Regions from separate parts of the Lysinibacillus sp. UBA6686 genome, predicted to be linked through region 2. Evidence: predicted binding sites of a transcription regulator. Region 2 holds the regulator's gene; the other holds the start of a gene.

Region 1 (7,572 bases), on a different contig from region 2:
GAATAAGAATAACTTTAGCAATAAAAATAGTGATGGAATAAGCAGACATAATCCCAAAATAAATGCAATCACGAGTGCAATCGCCATTTGAGTGCTGGTGAAGCTATCATAAATTGTTAAATATGGGTACAGTAAATATGGATATTGTGCGATACCATAGGCAAAGAATGCTACTGCGAATTGGGCAATCAATAGGCCTACAGCCAGACCATAATTTTTTCGCATCGCTATTAATAGTACCGTAATAATAAATAGTACTGCTGAAATGGCAAAGAGCCACCATAAATCAACCATATGATTATAGCTCTCTGGGTTGATGGCTTTCATTTCATACATAATGCCAAGCGCACTAACCATTAAAGGTGCGGCCCAGATAAGCGCATATTTTCGCATTAGATTTGTGGCTTCCTTATCCTTTGCTTTATGGGCATACCATGTTAAAAATACAGCTGAAATATAAAGTACAGCAGCTATGCTCAAAACGACAATACTCCAGGCAAAAGCACTTGTGTAGAGCGTCCAATAATTTAAGACGGGTTGCCCGTTTACAATGTCAACATATCCCCCACCAGCAATCGCAAATACTACGGATAGAGAGGCTGGGATAAGTAAGCCTGCTACACCATATGTCAGTGTGTATCCAATATGTCCCCGCGAGCCGTATGATTCAAACGCATAGTAAGAGCCTCGTATTGCAAGGAGCACAAGTGAAATACTAACTGGCACAAGTAAAATCGTTCCATAATAAAAGGCTGTTTGTGGGAAGAATCCTACAATCCCAACAAAGAAAAATACTAAAAAGACATTCGTCACTTCCCAAACAGGTGATAAATAACGCTTAATAATATTTGTTAAAATATGATTTTTCCCAATGAGTAGACTATAGGCATTAAAGAAGCCTGCTCCAAAATCAATCGAAGCGACAATGACATAGCCGAATAGGAAAATCCATAGTACTGATATACCTAAAATCTCTAATGTCATAGGAAATCACCGCCTTTTTCAGAATGGCGATCTTCAATTTCACGTTCAATTGGATTCTTTTTGAACATACGAACCAAAACCACAATACTCCCTATTGCCAATACAGCATATACACCAGTAAATAATAGCATCATTAAATCTACATGATCACTTGTAGTTGCTCCCTCTGGTGTTCGCATTAAACCATATAAAATCCAAGGTTGTCGTCCAACTTCTGCGAGCCACCAGCCAGCTTCAATAGCAATGATAGAAAGTGGCCCTCCTGCGACAATAACCCATCTAAACCAACGTGTGTGGATAAATTGCCAGCCACGTGCTTTCCCCAGCACGTAGAGCAGTGAAACAAGCACCATGAACATGCCGATAAACACCATAATATTAAAGAGATAGTGAATATACAGAGGGGGACGGTCTTCCTCTGCAAATTGGTCTAAACCAATGACCTTTGCAGTTGGATTATTATAAGCCAAAATACTAAGGGCATATGGAACCTTTATGGCATATTTCACTTCCTCACCATCTAACACACCAAAAAGTATAAGTGAAGCTTTATCTTCGGTTTCAAAATGCCATTCAGCTGCTGCTAATTTTTCTGGCTGATATTCTGCTAAGTACTTTCCTGAAAAATCTCCGATAATTGCGGCTGCAATAGAGAAAATCAGGCCTATCTTCATCAGTAATAATAATGATTTTTTATGGTACACATGCTTAGAACCTCGAAGCATACGGTATCCTGCAATTGCTGCTAAGACAAATGCTGATGTCATATAGGCTGTCACAAGAACATGAGCTACCTTTGTTGGCATTGCTGGATTAAACATTGCTAAAAATGGTTGGATATTCACTAGCTGCCCATCTACAATATCAAAGCCTTGTGGTGCGTTCATAAATGCGTTGACAATCGTAATAAACACAGCGGACATAGATGCACCAACAGCTACAGGAATTAGTAGCAACATGTGCTTTCTCTGACTATCAAAGCGATCCCATGTGTACAAATAAATTCCCAAGAAAATGGCTTCAAAGAAAAATGCAAACGTTTCCATAAAAAGTGGTAACGCAATTGTTTGACCAGCAAGTTGCATAAAGTTTGGCCATAATAACGATAACTGTAAGCCAATTGCAGTCCCTGTTACTACACCGACTGCCACAGTAATAACAAAACCACGTGCCCAACGTCTTGCCATTAAGATATAATGCTCATCATTCTTTTTATACCCAGTCCATTGAGCAATCATAATCATTAACGGGACACCCACACCAATCGTTGCATAAATAATATGGAACGATAATGTTAGCTCTGTTAATGCTCTACTCCAAAAGACTGCTGATTCATTAATCATCTCATTGCCCCCTAACTTCCAAATATTCTTCCAAGAATGGAAAGTAGCATAATAATTGCAACACCGAAGCTTAGCCAAATGAGCTTTCTTTCCTGTGACTTATACAAAGGCAACACTTCCTTTCCCTTAGCTATACCCCCATTTTCCACTATTACAACGAAAAAAACCTTTAAAACGGACCGAAATTTCAGCCTATTATAAAGGTTTCAAATTTTGTTCAAGTAATATACGCACATTTGCCAAACATTTTTCTTAATTCATTCACAATCAATGATCTTCATGAATTTTAACCTATTCATGGGAATTAACACCAAAAAATTGAGCGGTTTTTTAGAACCATAATTAGATGAAAAATTGAAACTTAAGTAATTTTAATCCATTAATGAATAGCATGCTTTTTTGAGTGTTTTCCTTTGACTATCGGGCAGAATCATCTCTTTTTAAGCTTACTCTCACTAGTCCAGTACTCTTGTTAAGCTCTTTCTTTCACCATTGAGCAAAGAATATCCAAATTGATCCTCCAATTAATCAATCACACTTAAAATCAAAAGAAAAGCTTTCTTGCACTGGATTAAGCACAAGAAAGCTCCTTGGTTTATTTATTCAATTAAAATACGATCTTCCTCACGAATATCTGCAAGTGGTACAAAAATTTCAATATGGCGTTTTAGATTTTCAAACGTGGCAGGTGCATCTCCACCATATTCGCCATCTAGGTTTAGATGTATTTCATCTTCTGTTGTCACTTTTACCACACTAGCTTTTTTATAAATTACTCGATCATCATTTAAATGCTCGCCTCTTAAAGCCATTGCGGCTAGCTGAATAAATTCAGGGAGGCTTACTTTTTTCAATACTAATAACGTAAAGTATCCATCATTGATGCTTGCGTCTGGTGCAAGCTTTTCAAAGCCACCCACTGAATTTGTTAAACCACATAAAAACATCATTGCATCGCCATCGAAAACCTCACCATCATATTCAATACGCATGTGAGAAGCCTTGAGGGATGGAATCATTTCTACTGCTTTTAAGTAATAAGCTAGCTGCCCGAGCATTGTTTTCATTTTGCTTGGTACTTCGTAGGTTAACTCGGTAATGCGACCACCAGCAGCAATATTGATGAAATAGCGTTCCCCATTTAATAAACCTACATCCACTGGCAACGTATCACCCTTTATAATAATATCGACAGCATCTTCAATATTTCGGGGTATATGCACTGCACGGGCAAAGTCATTTGTTGTGCCCATCGGAATTAAACCAACTTTTGGACGTTTTTCGAATGGGCTCACACCTGAAACAACTTCATTTAATGTGCCATCCCCACCAACTGCAATAATGATATCAAAGCCACGTTCTACTGCATTTTTTGCCGCAATGGTTGCATCGCCTTCACAAGTTGTTGCATGACAAGATGTCTCATAGCCTGCTACCTCTAGTTTTTCCAATACTTCTGGTAGATGCTTTTTAAATACCTCTCGTCCAGATGTAGGATTATAAATGATTCTTGCTCGTTTCATAACATACCTTCCTGCTTCATAAGATTCTATTTCATTCAACGAATTATTCGCCGAAATGTTGCACTGTATAAATAGCAGATGCCTCTCAATTAACGACTACTTCAAAACTGATGTCACTTGTTTTTTAAAATCTTCATAAACAAATGTCCAATAGGATTGATTCGTTATATTTTCCTCACGAATTTCTGCATATAATGCCTTTTGAGCATCTTCAAATGTAGGATCTTCTTTATCGGGTAGTCCTGCTCGTTTGCTCACTACTAGTTCCTGTAATTGTGGTGCACGAGGTCCCCATTTGCCGATAACCTGTCCAGCATCATCTAGTAAAAGATAAATTGGAATAGCGCGACCACCATTTGTTAAATAGCGATCAATTAAATTTGTATCCTCATCACGTAGTACAGCACGCATATCTAGGCCTGCCGCTTCTGCAATTCGGCGAATAATCGGATTGTTTAGCATAGCATCACCACACCAATCCTCTGTAATTGTTAAAATTTTAGGATGCTTGTCTTTTAGCAGCTCGACAAAGCCATCATTTGTTGGCACTTCAAAGCCATCATAAATGCGAAGGCTCTCCTCTTTTAGCGTTGTCATGTTATCCATATATTGCTGAATTGATATTGCTTCATTAAAATATTGTTGCTCTGTTTTCATCGTTGGTATCCCCCTAATGTTTTTATTTTCTATTCTATATTTTGCTATGAATACTCTTTTTAGACAACTGTAAAGCTTTATCAATTTCGCACCTGTAGGGGTGGGAGTCTTCTACTGAATAAAGATAAAAATAATGAACTTCTTTATTTATAACCTATAATTTATAGATAAGCTATTATATTATAGAACATCGTACATAAGCGGTAGATAAAAGAGGAGGTATAAATTTCCGTTGTAATGATCGAAAAACGGGACGATATTTATTTACCACAAGATCTACGAAGTGGCAACACTTGCAACGATTATCGAAAATTTAACTTAATGCTCGGCAATTGTATCGCTCTTCACTTGATCTGGATGAAAATTAAGTGTAAGCCAAACTATAAAAAGGAAAGATGGTACTAAGGCTTAGCCTAGCACCATCTTTTTTTAACGCTTTGCAATTTCTTGTTGTAATAATTTATTGACCATTGGAGGGTTTGCTTGGCCTTTTGTAGCCTTCATAATTTGACCTACTAAGAAGCCGATAGCACGATCCTTACCATTTTTAAAGTCTTCGATTGATTGTGCATTATTGTCAAGAACCTCTGTAACAATGGCAAGTAATGCACCTTCATCAGAAATTTGAACTAAACCTTTTGCCTTGACGATATCTTGTGCGGAGCCTCCATTTTCAACTAATTCGGCAAACACTTTTTTACCGATTTTAGAAGAAATTGTACCATCAGTGATTAATTTCACCATTTCAGCAAGATTTTCTGGCGTTAAAGCAGTGTCTTTAAGATCCTTTTGCTCTGCATTTAAGTAAGCAGAAACATCACCCATTAACCAGTTGGCAGAAAGCTTAGCATCTGCACCGTTAGCTACCATTGCCTCGAAGAAGTCTGAGATTTCTTTTGAAATAACAAGAACTCCTGCATCATATGGTGTTAAGCCTAATTCTTCAACGTAACGTTTTTTACGTGCATCTGGAAGCTCTGGAATTTCTGATTTTACACGCTCTAGCCATGCGTCATCAATAGAAAGACGAACTAAGTCAGGCTCAGGGAAATAACGATAATCGTCTGTTCCTTCTTTTACACGCATAAGGATTGTTTTACCTGTTTTTTCATCGAAGCGGCGCGTTTCTTGCTCGATAACACCACCAGAAAGAAGAACATCTGCTTGGCGTAACTCCTCATGCTCTAAACCACGACGAACAAAGTTGAAGGAGTTAAGGTTTTTAAGCTCTGTCTTCGTTCCAAATTCCTCTTGACCATATGGACGTATTGAAATGTTAGCGTCACAACGTAGTGAACCTTCTTCCATTTTACAGTCTGATACATCTGTATATTGGATAATGGATTTTAATTTTTCTAGATATGCATAGGCTTCATTTGGTGTACGAATGTCTGGCTCAGATACGATTTCTACCAGTGGTGTACCTTGACGGTTAAAGTCAACTAATGAGTGGTCACCAGCATGTGAAAGCTTCCCAGCATCCTCTTCCATATGAAGTCGCGTAATACCGATACGTTTTGTATAGCCGTCTACTTCAATATCAATCCAGCCGTTTTTACCGATTGGTTTATCGAATTGTGAGATTTGATAAGCTTTCGGATTGTCTGGATAGAAGTAATTTTTACGGTCAAATTTCGTTTCTTGCTCGATTTCCATGTTTAGTGCAAGAGCAGCACGCATTGCGAAATCTACCACATTTTTATTAAGAACTGGTAGGACACCAGGATATCCTAAGTCAATAACTGTTGTATTTGTATTTGGTTCAGCACCGAAATGAGCTGGTGCTGGAGAGAAGATTTTTGAGTTTGTTTTTAACTCAACGTGTACTTCTAAACCAATGACTGTTTCAAAGTTCATGTTATTTTCCCTCCCACATTTGAGGAACTTGTTTATGGAACTCCGTTGCTTGTTCAAAAGCATGAGCTACACGGTAAATAGTTGCTTCATCGAAGTATTTACCAATAATTTGTAAACCTAGTGGTAGGCCATTTTCAAAGCCACAAGGAATTGAAATGGCAGGTACGCCCGCTAAGTTCATTGGGATTGTTAAAATATCGTTTGCATACATTGTCATAGGATCATCTACGTTTTCACCAATTTTGAATGCCGGTGTTGGAGATGTAGGCCCAATGATTACGTCAAAGTCTTCAAATACTTTGTCGTAGTCTGCTTTAATTAATGTACGTGCTTGTTGTGCTTTTTTGTAATAAGCGTCATACGTACCAGCACTTAATGAGTAAGTTCCAAGCATAATACGACGTTTTACTTCATCACCAAAGCCTTGAGCACGTGTTTCTTTATAAAGGTCCATTAAATTTGTAACGTTTTCTGCGCGGAAACCATAGCGGATACCGTCAAATCGAGAAAGGTTCGAGGACGCTTCAGAAGAAGATAAGATATAGTAAGCAGCCAGTGCATATTTAGAGTGAGGAAGTGAGACTTCTTCTACTGTAGCACCTAAGCCTTTTAATACTTCTAACGCATCTAAAACTGACTGACGTGCTGCTTCACCAACACCTTCACCAAGAAATTCTTTTGGTATAGCGATGCGTAAGCCTTTGACATCACCAGTTAGTGCTGCTGCATAGTTTGGTACTTCTACGTTTGCAGACGTTGAATCATTAGGATCTAAACCTGCGATTGCCTCAAGTAAAAGAGCATTGTCTTCAACATTACGTGTAATTGGTCCGATTTGATCTAAAGAAGATGCAAATGCTACTAGTCCAAAACGCGATACACGACCATATGTAGGCTTCATCCCCACCACACCGCAATAAGCTGCTGGTTGACGGATAGAACCACCCGTATCAGAACCAAGTGAGAATGGTACTTCCCCTGCTGCTACTGCTGCGGCAGATGCACCTGAAGAACCACCTGGTACGTGGTTTAAGTTCCAAGGATTTTTTGTTGTTTTATAGTATGAGTTTTCATTGGAAGACCCCATTGCGAACTCATCCATATTTAGTTTACCGATCGTTACCATTCCGGCATCACGTAGCTTTTTTACTACAGTTGCATCATATATTGGCATAAAGCCTTCTAGAATTTTAGAAGCACATGTTGTT
Region 2 (7,572 bases):
CATTATGTGTTAGCTATAGATGAAGAGGATCACATAATTGGTTTTTGCGGTATGTGGATGGTAGTAGACGCTGCACAAATTACGAATGTTGCTGTTATAGAGTCAGCACGTGGCCGTGGGATTGGTGAAGGATTAATGCGAGAGGCTATGCGAATTGCGCAACAGAATGAGATGGAAATCATGAGCTTAGAGGTGAGAGTAACGAATACCGTTGCTCAAAATCTTTACCGAAAGTTAGATTTCCAAGATGGTGGATTACGAAAAGGCTATTATACAGATAATGGGGAGGATGCCCTTGTTATGTGGGTGAATTTATAATGGATAATCAAATAATTTTAGCAATAGAGTCGAGCTGTGATGAAACAGCAGCAGCAATTATTCGAAATGGCTGTGAGATTGTTTCGAATGTTGTTGCATCTCAAATAGAAAGTCATAAACGATTTGGTGGGGTTGTACCTGAAATTGCGTCCCGCCATCATGTTGAACAAATTACGGTGGTCATTGAAGAAGCCCTAGCACAAGCAAATATAAATCCAAGTGATTTAGATGCAGTTGCTGTAACAGAGGGACCAGGTCTAGTAGGTGCATTGTTAATAGGAATTAATGCTGCAAAGGCCTTTGCCTTTGCTAACAATTTACCGATTATTGGTGTTCATCATATAGCAGGTCATATTTATGCAAATGCACTTGTCCAGCCAATGGAATTCCCACTTTTAGCACTCGTTGTATCGGGAGGCCATACCGAGCTTGTGTATATGAAGGAACATGGCTCTTTTGATGTCATAGGTGAAACGCGAGACGATGCAGCAGGTGAAGCTTACGATAAGGTTGCACGTGTTCTAAACCTGCCATATCCTGGAGGGCCACGTATTGACAAGCTTGCACAGGAGGATTGTGAGGCAGTATCCTTTCCAAGAGTTTGGCTAGAAGAAGATTCGTATGATTTTAGCTTTAGCGGCTTGAAATCGGCAGTAATTAATTACAAACATAATATGGATCAACGCGGTGAAAAAATATCTCCTACTGCTGTTGCTAAAGGCTTTCAGGAGAGTGTGGTTGAGGTATTAACAGCAAAAACACTACGTGCCGCACGTGAATATAAAGTGAAACAAGTCATTGCGGCAGGAGGTGTGGCAGCTAATAAGGGCTTGCGTACATCGCTTGAGAAGGTTTTTGCTGAAGAGGGCATTCCATTTTTTGTTCCTCCATTAAAGCTATGTACAGATAATGCTGCGATGATAGGGGCAGCAGCAACACCAATGTTTAAAGCAGGTATACGGGGAGATTTAACGATGAATGGTCGCCCTGGAATGGAGTTGAAATCCTGGGGGTAATAGAAGAAAGAGGTGTCATAGATTAAATTCTATGATACCTTTTTTTGATATGTGAAAAAAATGTAGAAATATTACATGGTGAGCATTGATGAATTGACAAATTTTTCAGATAATTATCCACAGGTTGTGAGGGAATAGAAACAACGAACATCCGTACTTATGCACAAAATGTTGATAACCTGTGCATAACTTGTGGTTATTCTATATATAGTAGCATGTTTTTCACATAAAACTGTGAGTAAAATAATTTGAATCTGTGGATAATGTGGAAAAGTCTGTTGATATGTTGGTATTACTAGATTCTTTGTGTGCATAAAGCTGTGGGCAGTTTTTGTCGAAAAATAGCACTTGACCAATATATATGAAATATAAGCGGAGATAAAGAAAAAAGCCATGTGTCAGGCACACGGCTTTACATCTAACTAGACAATGATATTTTCAAGTTCTTCATTAAGTTCGAGCCATTCTAACTCAAATAGCTCATGTTGTTCTTTAGCGGTGGATAATTCCTCTTGAAGCTGTAAGATTTTCTCATGGTTTGTGAAAATTTCTGGATCACAAAGTTCAGCTTCTAAATGGGTTATTTCTGCAATTACCTTTTGCATTTTATCTTCCAGTTCCTCAATTGTACGCCTTATTTGACGTTCTCGTTTTTTTGCCTCTTTATCAATTTTAGAGGTTGAGACTTTTTCTGTTACATCTGTTTGATCCTGAGATGTAGTAGCCTTCATTTGCGCGAGTTCTAATAGTTCCTGTTTCTTTTCAAGATAGTAATCATAGTCACCTAAGTACTCGAAGGAACCGTCACCAGATAGTTCAACTACTTTCGTAGCGATTCGATTAATAAAATATCTGTCATGTGATACAAATAATAATGTTCCAGGATAATCAATCAACGCATTTTCTAAGACCTCTTTGCTATCTAAGTCTAGGTGGTTAGTAGGCTCATCTAAAATTAAGAAATTTGCCTTTTGCATCATTAATTTAGCAAGAGCAAGCCTAGCCTTTTCACCGCCAGATAAAGAGGATACAGCTTTATCTACATCCTCACCACTAAATAGGAAGCGGCCTAGAACGGTCCGAATATCCTTTTCATTCATTAATGGCCATTCATCCCAAAGCTCTTTTAAAACACTTTTATTGCTTGTGAGCTTTGCCTGCTCCTGATCATAGTAACCAATTTGAACATTTGTTCCATAACGAATTTCTCCAGAGAGTGGAGATAAATCTTTTACAATAGTTTTTAATAGAGTGGATTTACCTACGCCGTTTGGCCCGACAAGCGCAATTCGATCTTCTCTATAGGTACGCAAATGAATGCCACTTGATATTTTTTTAGCATTATAACCTATTGTTAAATCATCCACAGATAATACATCATTTCCACTTTGACGATCGATTGTAAAACCAAAGCTTGCCGATTTTTCATCGCCATCAGGAGATTCCATCCATTCTGTTCGTTCTAACATCTTACGGCGACTTTGTGCCATCTTTGTGGTAGAAGCACGTGCAATATTTTTCTGAATAAATTCCTCAAGCTTGGCTTTTTCATCTTGCTGGCGTTCAAACATTTTCATATCACGCTCATAATTTTTCGCTTTTTCATCCAAATAAGCACTATAATTACCTGTATATTTTGATACCCGATGGCGTGAAACTTCATAGACAATCGATACGACCTGATCTAAGAAATAGCGATCGTGGGAAACAATAAGAATTGCGCCTTCATAACTTTTTAAATAAGATTCCAGCCAGGATAGCGTTTCGATATCTAAATGGTTTGTAGGCTCATCTAGTATTAAAAGATCTGGTTTACTTAAGAGAAGCTTAGCAAGTGCTAAACGAGTTCGTTGTCCCCCTGATAATGAGCGAATGGATTTTTCGTAATCCTCAGGATAAAACTGCATGCCATGAAGCACTGAACGGATATCAGATTCATATTGATAGCCACCTGCATCCTTAAAATTATGCTGTAATTGATCGTACTCAGACATTATTTTGGCATATAAAATAGAATCTTCATAAACCGCTGGATCAGCCATTCGTTGTTCTAGTGAGCGAAGGGTCTTTTCTTGTGCTAAAAGCGGTTCAAAAATGGTTAGCATTTCATCCCAAATCGACAAGGTTGAGTTTAATCCAGCGTGCTGCTCTAAATAGCCGATTTGTATGCCCTTAGGAATAATAATATCGCCCGCATCATATGACATTTGACCAGCAATTATTTTTAGTAGAGTAGACTTACCTGCGCCATTTCGTCCCACTAATGCAACGCGATCACGATGTTGAACTTCTAACTTAACACCACTTAATATTTCATCTGCAAGGAAGGATTTATATAGTTGATTGACCTGTAAAACAATCATTCTTGACACCTCAATTCTTCCTTAGTGTAATGGATGAACGATGTGCTTGCAATGTCGATGCTTTACTTATTCCGAGCTGTCATGTAAGATTGAAACGATTTCCTTTTAGTTAGTGGCGTAAATGGCGCCATTAACTAAAGGGAAATTCTCCAATTAGAAATAATAAACTTTGTAAGTAGTTCAATAAGCATGTATCATTTAAAATATGTTTAGGCGAATTTTGATACATACAAGGAGGAAAAAGTTTGAAACAAGAATTAAAAATTCCACAAGCCACTACTAAAAGACTTCCTCTTTACTATCGTTTTATCCAAAACTTTGCGCACGAAGGCATGGAACGAATTTCATCGAAGGAGCTAAGTGAGGCGATGAAAATAGATTCAGCAACCATTCGCCGTGATTTTTCTTATTTTGGTGCACTTGGGAAAAAAGGATATGGCTATGATGTTCAACATTTATTAAAATTTTTTAGTCAGACGCTAGATCAACATGAAACGACAAAAGTAGCGTTAATCGGTGTAGGGAATTTAGGTAGTGCTCTATTAAAATATAATTTTCAAAAGAACCATAATACACATATCGTTGTAGCATTCGATTCTAAAGCTCCAAAGGATGGCAAAATGATTAGTAATATCCCCGTTTTTCACCCTGATCTATTGGAGGAAAAATATGCAGAATATGGCGCAGAGCTAGCCATTTTAACAGTTTCACCACGCTCAGCACAAAAGATGGCTGATCGTCTAGCAGCCATGAATGCTAAGGGAATCTTAAATTTTACCCCAGAGCGCATTACTGTCCCAGATAAAATGCAACTCTTAACAATAGATTTGTCTGTCGAATTACAGGCACTTATTTATTTAATTCGTAATCAGGAAGAGTGAAAATAATACATAATTCCAAGTATAGTTCACAGTTTCTGTCAAATAGAAATATGAAATAAAATAAGAAGTAATCTATAAGAGTGACGAAAAACTTTCACATATAATTAGTTAGCAAAATGGCGAAATATGCGTTAAAATGATGGATATAAAGAGGAGGTGGCTGAAATGAGTCCAATAGGTCCAATGAGCCTCATTATTATCGGAGTTGTCGCGTTACTAATTTTTGGCCCTAAGAAATTACCAGAGCTTGGTAAAGCATTTGGTTCAACACTACGTGAATTCAAAAATGCTACTAAAGGTTTAGCCGACGATGAAGATGATGATAAGAAAAAGAAAGAACTAGATAAGTAAGTTAGGATGTTGAGGAATGAATCCAAAAGATCTAACTGTTATTGAACATATAGAAGAATTAAGAAAGCGGCTTTTCATTGTTGCCGTTTTCTTTGTTCTTGCTATGATTGCTGGCTTTTTTGTTGCAAAGCCAATTGTTAAATATCTTCAAATTACTGGGGAATCCTATAATATAGAGCTCCATTCATTTGATGTAGTGACACCACTTTCAATTTATATCCAAGTTATTTTTTTAATATCATTTATTGTTTCTTCGCCGATATTGATGTACCAATTGTGGGCATTTATAAGTCCAGGACTAAGGGACATAGAACGAAAAGCAACCTTAAAGTATATTCCGTATTCGTTTTTATTGTTTTTAGCAGGGTTGTCCTTTTCTTTCTTTTACTTCTTTCCTTATGTCCTAAAATTTATGATGAGTTTATCGAATGAATTAGAGGTACTGCCGACAATTGGCATAAAGGAGTATTTTTCATTTTTATTTAGACTTACAATACCATTTGGTTTCCTTTTCCAATTACCGGTAGTAGTCCTATTCTTTTCACGTATCGGAATGCTATCACCTGAAATACTAGTTCGTTTTAGAAAGTATTCCTATTTTGGTTTGTTTGTATGTGCTGCCATAATCGCTCCACCTGAGCTGGCTTCACATTTAATGGTTTCAGTACCTTTGTTTGTTCTTTATGAAATTAGTATTATGATTTCGCGTATTGGCTATAAAAAATATTTGAAATCAGAGGAAATGCGATTGAAAGAGGAGCAGGAAGCTGAGCAAAAACGGCAGGTTGAAGAGGCACTTGAACAGCAGCGACGACAGATTGAAGAATTAAATCAATAAATAATAGAAGCTCGATGCATGTGTATTGAGCTTTTTATTGTAAAGGAAAAATCAGTGGGAAAAAAGCTCCCACTGATTTTTTATTGCATTTTTTGTAGTTCATCGAGCAACTTTTGTAACTGTTCTGCATACACTTGTACAAGTGTCACAAAACCATTCAGCATGACGTGGGCGATAATGGACGTCCAAATGCGTTTTGTCTTATGGTATAAGAAGGCAAAAATTAATCCACAAATTGTATAAAGCAAGATATGTGAAAAGTCCCTATGAATAAGAGCAAAGAAAATGGCACTAACTATTGCTGCTATCCAGAAATTTGTTGTTTGGACAAGCGATCCAAAAATAACACGGCGGAAGACGAACTCTTCTAGTATTGGTCCAAATACGACAATTGCCAATATCGCAATAGGAGCACCTTTAGCAATAGCGACAATATCAGCCGTGTTTTGCGAACCACCTTGGATACCAAATACAGCCATTTCAATAGCTGCGCCAATCATTTGGCCGATGAAAACTAAGAAGAAACCAATAATTCCCCACATAATTGATAGTGGTATCGTTTCTTTCTTTCCCTGATAAATATCCCAAAACGTTTTATCGCGGGAGGTTAGGAATAAGCTAAGGATTAATGCTATGGCGAAGCTTAGTGCAATATACCAGCCTTGTGTAAGTGGAGCGGCTTGTGCACTAGCTAAACCAGTAGTACTCATAACAAGCTTGTGAAACGGTTCTATCAGCCATTTGCCTGATATTTGCATGAGGATATAAATCAATAAAACATATAGGGCTGTTTTTTTATGTTTATTTACTTTTTGAGAATTAGTCACAGTCAAAATCCTTTCCATTCATTATGCTACCTTTCTATTGTAGAGGAATTTGGAAAGAAAACAAAATTTTTCGAAGTTCTGACTTGCAAAAAAAAGTGTGATTGATTATCATAATAATTGTGTTAGCACTCAACTGGATAGAGTGCTAATAAACTCTCAACAAACATTTAATTAATAGGAGGTTGTTTCACTTGTTAAGACCACTAGGAGATCGTATTGTAATTGAACTAATCGAGGTAGAAGAAAAATCTGCATTCGGTATTGTACTGCCAGACTCTGCAAAAGAAAAGCCGCAAGAGGGTAAAGTTGTAGCAGTTGGGACAGGTCGTGTGTTAGAAAACGGACAACGTGTAGAGCTTGACGTTAAAGTTGACGACCGCATTATTTTCTCAAAATACGCTGGTACAGAGGTTAAGTATGAGGGTAATGAATACCTAATCTTACGCGAAAGCGATATTCTTGCAATTATTGAATAATTCAATGCTTTAATAAAGCAATGCCTATAATGATTGTCACATATGACAATAACAGTATGGTGAAATTGATATAAATATATTGATGAAGCTTAACGAATATTCCATTTCAGGAGGGTAAATTCAAATGGCAAAAGATATTAAATTCTCAGAAGAAGCTCGTTCATTAATGTTACAAGGTGTAGATAAATTAGCAAACGCAGTTAAAATTACATTAGGGCCAAAAGGGCGCAATGTGGTTTTAGAAAAAAAATTCGGTTCACCGCTTATTACTAATGACGGTGTTACAATTGCAAAAGAAATTGAACTAGAAAACCCATACGAAAACATGGGTGCAAAATTAGTAGCAGAAGTTGCTTCTAAAACAAATGAAATCGCAGGTGATGGTACGACTACTGCGACAGTTTTGGCACAAGCAATTATTCGTGAAGGCTTGAAAAACGTGACGGCTGGTGCAAACCCTGTTGGTATTCGTAAAGGGATTGATAAAGCAGTTGCTGCTGCA

Evidence for each region. Region 2 encodes Rex, which represses fermentation and respiration genes when NADH is low (regulators of the CRP and FNR family bind a similar motif). Its sites were predicted from a motif close to TTGTGAAATATTTCACAA; they were not measured.
Region 1: a site for Rex is predicted at 2,577-2,594, ahead of B2R82_RS10250 (cytochrome ubiquinol oxidase subunit I). Genes of this name have one in related genera too.

Annotation. Positions count from the first base shown of each region.
Region 1 is NZ_DKJS01000041.1:5,704-13,275, reverse strand. It holds gene B2R82_RS10255 (cytochrome d ubiquinol oxidase subunit II) at 1-984, opposite strand, end outside; gene B2R82_RS10250 (cytochrome ubiquinol oxidase subunit I) at 981-2,327, opposite strand; gene B2R82_RS10245 (diacylglycerol kinase) at 2,927-3,850, opposite strand; gene B2R82_RS10240 (thioredoxin family protein) at 3,947-4,507, opposite strand; gene gatB (Asp-tRNA(Asn)/Glu-tRNA(Gln) amidotransferase subunit GatB) at 4,937-6,364, opposite strand; gene gatA (Asp-tRNA(Asn)/Glu-tRNA(Gln) amidotransferase subunit GatA) at 6,366-7,572, opposite strand, start outside.
Region 2 is NZ_DKJS01000084.1:13,858-21,429, reverse strand. It holds gene rimI (ribosomal protein S18-alanine N-acetyltransferase) at 1-318, shown strand, start outside; gene tsaD (tRNA (adenosine(37)-N6)-threonylcarbamoyltransferase complex transferase subunit TsaD) at 318-1,334, shown strand; gene B2R82_RS22805 (ABC-F family ATP-binding cassette domain-containing protein) at 1,757-3,697, opposite strand; gene B2R82_RS22800 (redox-sensing transcriptional repressor Rex) at 3,943-4,578, shown strand; gene B2R82_RS22795 (twin-arginine translocase TatA/TatE family subunit) at 4,744-4,929, shown strand; gene tatC (twin-arginine translocase subunit TatC) at 4,946-5,767, shown strand; gene B2R82_RS22785 (CPBP family intramembrane glutamic endopeptidase) at 5,848-6,594, opposite strand; gene groES (co-chaperone GroES) at 6,786-7,070, shown strand; gene groL (chaperonin GroEL) at 7,195-7,572, shown strand, end outside.